One region of the Gottfriedia sp. NPDC057948 genome, then DNA from elsewhere that is predicted to be linked to it. Evidence: a T-box and tRNA genes for the amino acid it is inferred to sense, from the RefSeq annotation. Region 1 holds a T-box; the other holds one or more tRNA genes.
The links. A T-box is a leader RNA that pairs with one kind of tRNA and senses whether it is charged. The one in region 1 lies ahead of ACFVRR_RS23135 (glycine--tRNA ligase), so its partner is inferred to be a tRNA-Gly.

Region 1 (3,423 bases):
AATAATAAAGCTACAATCTCATGAAATTGCCTTAAAAGGAATCGCCCATGTACCAGAAGGAAGAAGAATCTTTTCTAAATTAAGTGTAAAAGAAAATTTAGAGATGGGTGCTTTCTCAGTTAAAGATAAAAAACTAATCGCTGCCCGCATGGAAATGGTATTTGATTATTTTCCAAGACTGAAAGAGCGTTTAAGCCAAAAAGGTGGTACGATGAGTGGAGGAGAACAACAAATGCTAGCGATTGGTAGAGGACTGATGATGGGACCATCCTTGCTAATGCTAGATGAACCATCTATGGGCCTTGCTCCAATTATCGTTGAACAAATATTTGAAATCATTGAGCAACTAAATAAACAAGGAATGACAATCTTATTAGTCGAACAAAACGCTTACCAAGCATTACAAATTGCTCACCGCGGGTATGTAATTCAAACTGGTGAGATCCAAATGGTTGGTGAAGGAAAGACATTAATGAATAATGAAGAAGTGAAAAAAGCCTATTTAGCTTAATGAATCTGCAAATCAAAAATAGATAAAGGAAAAGGGATGTATCATGAGTCGGGTCAACTGACATATGAACATCTCTTTTTTGATGTGAATGAGTGTGAAAATTAATATAAAGAGTAGATATCTAGGAGGCAATGATCATTTTAAGTCTATTTCCAGACTTATATAAAGATAAATGGCAGATTTGGTGAATTTTAATTGCAGAATCGGTAATTTTATTTGCAGATTTGCTGATTTTAATTGTAGCTTCGGTGATTTTAATTGCAGATACACTGATTTTATTGGCAGTCCGCCATTCATTTGCAAGTTTTCAACGTTCATTTGTACTATTAAGTTTCTTATTTGCTGTACTTTAAGGTTTATTTGCAGTTGAATCGGTCGGTACCTTACTAAGATTTTCCCAATAATATAAAAGAGGGAACCCCTTAAGGATTCCCTCATTAATAATGATTATTTATTAGAAATAAATTCCGAAATTTTTAATTGTTCTTCACTTGACGCATTGTTAATTGAAGATTGAAGTGATTCCTCTAGTAAACTACGATTCTTGTAAAAATCTTCATGTTTACTATTATAATAGTACTTCACTGCTTCTAAATCTGAGAAAAACTCTTTTCCAAGCTTTAGAAGAAATGTTACTGGAAGTCCTTCGATCACTACTGAATTTACATTTTCAGAAATTTCATTTACCGTACTGTTTGAAGATGAAATCATTTCCTCGTTTAATTCTCTAACAAGTAATTGTTCGAACCCTTTTATTTTATTGTTTCTTTTGTTCACGATTCGCTTTTTGTTTGTCTTTAATAAACGAATGGAATGATGTTTATCAAGCAATACTGCTGAACGTTTCTTTTTCTTTAAAAAAATGCTGCTACTCAAAACTAGCACTCCCTTCTGATAGTATTGGTATATAAATAAAACAACTTTTCTATCATACCAATTAATGCTCATACTGTAAAGGTTTTATCTTTACATGAAATATGCCCTGGAATATTCAAAAAATTCACGGTATTTTTTTATCAAAATTGTTCATAATAATATTTGACTTAATCATTGTCACTTTGTTAAAATAACAACATATTATTTATTACATATAACGTTGACGGAAAGAAGTACCTAAAGATAATTTTGTATAGCGAATTGAGGATAGTGTGAGCTCAATCAAAACCTTTAGCGAAAGGCATTCCTGAGTTAATTCTTAAAGTGGACAATTTTTTTAATTGTCAACTAGGGTGGAACCGCGGGTGCACATACAGCTCTCGTCCCTAGGCAGAAAATGCCTAAGGATGAGAGCTTTTTTATTTCATTCTTGCATTTTCAAAAAACAATTGAAAATTGGAGGTAGATGAAATGTCAGAAAAAACAATGGATGTCATAGTAAGTCATGCTAAACACAGAGGATTTGTATTTCCAGGATCTGAAATTTACGGTGGTTTAGCAAATACGTGGGATTATGGTCCACTAGGTGTTGAATTAAAAAATAATGTGAAAAAAGCTTGGTGGAAAAAGTTTGTTCAACAAAGTCCATATAATGTTGGATTAGATGCTGCAATCTTAATGAATCCACGTACTTGGGAAGCTTCAGGTCATATTGGTAACTTTAATGATCCAATGATCGATTGCAAAAATTGTAAAGCTCGTCATCGTGCTGATAAATTAATCGAAAATGCACTTGAAGAAAAAGGAATGGAAATAATCGTTGATGGTCTTCCCTTTTCAGAAATGGCTAAATTGATTGAGGAACATAAAATTGCTTGTCCTGATTGTGGTAGCCATGATTTTACAGATATTCGTCAATTTAACCTAATGTTTAAAACATTCCAAGGTGTTACTGAGTCAAGTACGAATGAAATTTTCTTACGTCCAGAAACAGCTCAAGGTATTTTCGTAAACTTCAAAAATGTTCAACGTACAATGAGAAAGAAAGTACCATTTGGTATTGCTCAAATAGGTAAAAGCTTCCGTAACGAAATTACACCAGGAAATTTCACGTTCCGTACTCGTGAATTTGAACAAATGGAGCTGGAATTCTTCTGTAAACCAGGTGAAGAATTAGAGTGGTATTCTTATTGGAAAGAAACTGCTAATAAATGGCTATTAGCTTTAGGTATGAATGAAGAAAATCTTCGTTTACGTGAACATAGTGCGGATGAATTATCACACTATAGTAACGCGACAACTGACTTTGAATATAAATTCCCATTTGGTTGGGGCGAATTATGGGGCATTGCGTCTCGTACAGATTATGATTTAAAACAACATATGGAATATTCAACAGAAGATTTCACATATCATGATCCAATTACAAATGAAAAATACGTTCCATATTGTATCGAGCCATCATTAGGTGCAGATCGTGTGACATTAGCATTTTTAATTGATGCTTATGAAGAAGAGGCATTAGAAGATGGTACATCTCGTACAGTAATGCGTCTACATCCTGCATTAGCACCATATAAGGCAGCGATTTTACCATTATCTAAAAAATTATCAGAAAATGCACAAGAAGTATTTGCTTCTTTAGCAGAAGATTTCAATGTTGATTTTGATGAAACTGGTTCAATTGGAAAACGTTACAGACGTCAAGATGAAATCGGTACTCCTTTCTGTATTACTTACGACTTCGAATCAATTGAAGACGGAAAAGTAACAGTTCGTGACCGTGACACTATGGAGCAAACTCGTGTTGCAATAAGTGAATTACAATCATTTTTAGCAAATAAAATTAAATTTTAATTTAGTTTTTAGAAATAAGGTGTCCTTTTGGACATCTTTTTTCATATATTTTACTAAAGCTTGTTTAAAGTTTAAGAAATTTACTAAAAATGGTAAAATAAAGGTATAAAATAAAGGAGGAGTTTAAATGAGGAGTTCAAATCCTATCTTAAATTCTGAACGATTAACGAAATCAAGAC
Region 2 (3,423 bases), on a different contig from region 1:
AAATTGAAATCGTATCCTGTAAAAGATTATTTAGCAGCAACTTCAGTTGGTATTTTAGATGACTTTGGACCAGTACTAGATTTATATTATGTAGAAGATTCAGCTGCAAGTGTTGATATGAATATTATTATGACTGGAAAAGGACAGTTTGTTGAACTGCAAGGTACTGGTGAAGAAGCAACATTTTCAAGAGAAGAATTAAATGAGTTACTATCTTTGGGTGAATTAGGCATTAAATCTCTAATTGAAAAACAAAAAGAAGTGTTATTACAAGAAGGTATTAAATTTCAATAATCATTTCGAGGAGAGGCTTTAGGGATGGAAACAATCATTATTGCGACAAATAATAAAGGCAAAGTGAAGGATTTTGAAGCACTTTTTAACCCGATGGGATTTCAAGTTAAGTCTTTAAAAGACTTTCCTGAAATTCAAGAAATTGAAGAAACAGGAACTACATTTGAAGAAAATGCGGTTTTAAAAGCTGAGTATTTAGCGAGTGAGTTAAATACGCCAGTCATTGCAGATGACTCCGGTTTAATAGTGGATGCACTTGAAGGTAGACCAGGCGTTTATTCTGCCAGATATGCTGGATTACATAAAAGTGACGAAGATAATTTACAAAAAGTATTAAGTGAACTAGAAGGTGTTTTTCCTGGAAAAAGAACTGCGCGATTTTATTGTGCTTTAGCTTTAGCGGTTACAGGTAAAGAAACAATCACTGTTCATGGTACAGTTGAAGGATATATTGCCAATGAAAAAAGAGGAACAAATGGTTTTGGCTACGATCCAATATTCTTTTTGCCAGAATTAGATAAAACGATGGCTGAATTAACAACAAATGAAAAAGGTGGCTTAAGTCATCGCGCAAATGCAATTAAATCATTAATGAATGTTATAAATAAAGAAGATAAAGATTTTTTATTTAGAGGATCAAATTAATGAAAGTACTAATTGTAAGTGATAGCCACGGATTGACAAAACCATTGCAAGAAATTGCCGAACGATATCGAGACAGTGTAGATTTAATGATACACTGTGGAGATTCGGAATTAGAAGTAAATGCTAAGGAACTAAAGGATTATAATGTTGTAAGAGGGAATTGTGATTTCAGAGGAGAATTCCCTGAAGAATTTATTCACCGTGGGAATGAATATACAATCTATGCAACACATGGTCATTTACATGGAATAAAACAGTCATTACAAAAGCTGTATTATCGTTGTAAAGAAGTTGGAGCAACAATTACTTGCTTCGGTCACTCACATGTATTAGGAGCCGAAGTAATTGATGGTGTGCTTTTTATTAACCCTGGCAGCATTTTATTACCGAGAATGCGAAAAGAAAAGACATATGCCATTCTTGAAACAGTTGATAAGAAAGCAAGTGTTACTTTTTATAATACAGATGGAACAGTGCTTACTTCTACTTCATTTAAATTATAATGAATTAATGGGGGTTAGTAGCTTATACGCTACTAACCTTATCAAAAACAAAAAAATTCGGTGTACTAAAAGCCGGAAAACCTTAATAAACTAAGGTAATTATACAACTTTAAAATTTTTTCCTTTATTTTGGAAAAAAGTTTTAAAAAAGTGTTGACTTTAATTTCCATAACGACTATACTAAATTATGTCGACAGGGTGATGTCACAAAGAAACTAAAAATAAATAACAAATATGCGGGTGTAGTTTAATGGTAAAATAGAAGCCTTCCAAGCTTCGGTCGTGGGTTCGATTCCCATCACCCGCTCCATATGTCCTGGTAGCTCAGCAGGATAGAGCAACGGCCTTCTAAGCCGTCGGTCGGGGGTTCGAATCCCTCTCAGGACGTCCAAAAGACACTTGTTTTACGAAATGTAAAATAAGTGTCTTTTTTTGTATTTTAATTACTTTTAATTAAGGAACTTTTGAAATAATATGATGATTTACGTTTACTATATAAATTAGGATGGGTTCTTATTAATTAATAGAAGTCTTAGGTCATCATTAAATTTATACTAGTTATGTTATTTTAGTATAAATAAAAAGAGTGGAGTGATATAAATGAATGAAAATGGATTTTGGAGCTTAATATCCAAAATGCATATTGTTGAAGAACCGTATGAATGGGTAATAAATCATTTAGCTAAACAAACAGAGGAAGAGATAGCTAGTTTTGAAATTCATTTTGAAACTTATTTTTCCAAAGCGTATACTACAAATCTTTTAGGAGCTGCATGGATCATCATGGATGGCTGTTCTGAGGATTCATTTGTACATTTTAGAGCTTGGTTAATTGGACAAGGAGAACAAGTTTACAAGAAAACGTTAAATGACCCAGATTATTTAGCTGAATACATCTTTCCAGTTTATGAAGAAGAAGGACTTACGCCAGAATTGGAAGATATGTTAGATCTAGCTTTACAAGCGTATACAATCAAGCGTAAAGGCGATGATGATTGGGATGATCAATTGTGGAATGAGTTCAATTCATTAATTGAGAGTAAAGGCTATGATTATCCTGAACAACAATTATCAATCGATTGGAAATCAAAAGACGAACTAAAAGCTAAGTTCCCAAAGCTATGGAAAAGATTTGGCAATAAACCGTTAGGGTACTAAAGCTAAAACAGATTCATTCATACACGTATCTTTAATATTTTAAATAATTTTAATTCATGATACACTTTTTCATAACTAGTTTGTGCAGGAAATAACAAATGTTAGGGGAGAGTAACATGGAAGACAATATTGTCTTTTTTCCTAAACTGAAGGATCGGATAATAAATTTAGGCAAAAAAGCATTAGAAGAAAAAAATTTTAGTAAAGCTTTAATGTTATGTAATCAATTAAAAGAAATGAATGAGCATAATTCACAAACAGAGCTTGCTGCAGTCGCGTGTCTTTTAGAAGGAAATCAGGCTAAAGAAGCTATGGAAAGATGTGAGGATTTAGTTTTCGGGCCTTTTGAGAGTGATGAAGCAATTGAAGTGTACATAAGCATTTTATTTCAATTAAAAGAATATGAAGAATTACAAAAAAATATAAAAAAATTACTCACTCAAAAACGGATTGATGAAAATCAGATGGATAAGTTTCAAGCGATGCTCTCATTATCAAAGAAAGTAATTTCAGATCGTGAAGGCATTAAGGGTGAAGTTCTTAATTTACATAAAATCGTTGAAAATTCTGAGCCGATTGATAAGCAACTTGAATTAATTAATGAATTAAGAAATTTAGATTGTAATCTTGTTATCGATCAAATAAGCGAAATATTAAAAAGCACCAAAGCAAATCCATTAATTCAAAGTTTTATTTTGTTTATTTTACAAGAACAATCAATCGATAAAGATTTTGAACTTAACAAAGTAAACCAAAGGATGATTTGGAATACATCGGTTTCAGTCGATGAACATAAGATCTTTGTAGATGCTATATTAAAAAA

Region 2: it has a tRNA-Gly gene. The T-box ahead of ACFVRR_RS23135 (glycine--tRNA ligase) is inferred to sense a tRNA for this amino acid. The anticodon was not compared.

The regions. Positions count from the first base shown of each region.
Region 1 is NZ_JBHVPN010000028.1:1,457-4,879, reverse strand. It holds gene ACFVRR_RS23145 (ABC transporter ATP-binding protein) at 1-511, shown strand, start outside; gene ACFVRR_RS23140 (hypothetical protein) at 959-1,387, opposite strand; T-box leader at 1,599-1,778, shown strand; gene ACFVRR_RS23135 (glycine--tRNA ligase) at 1,859-3,244, shown strand; gene ACFVRR_RS23130 (Bax inhibitor-1/YccA family protein) at 3,372-3,423, shown strand, end outside.
Region 2 is NZ_JBHVPN010000007.1:42,867-46,289, reverse strand. It holds gene rph (ribonuclease PH) at 1-294, shown strand, start outside; gene ACFVRR_RS12830 (XTP/dITP diphosphatase) at 319-939, shown strand; gene ACFVRR_RS12825 (metallophosphoesterase family protein) at 939-1,442, shown strand; tRNA gene ACFVRR_RS12820 (tRNA-Gly) at 1,679-1,752, shown strand; tRNA gene ACFVRR_RS12815 (tRNA-Arg) at 1,756-1,829, shown strand; gene ACFVRR_RS12810 (DUF4240 domain-containing protein) at 2,043-2,600, shown strand; gene ACFVRR_RS12805 (hypothetical protein) at 2,717-3,423, shown strand, end outside.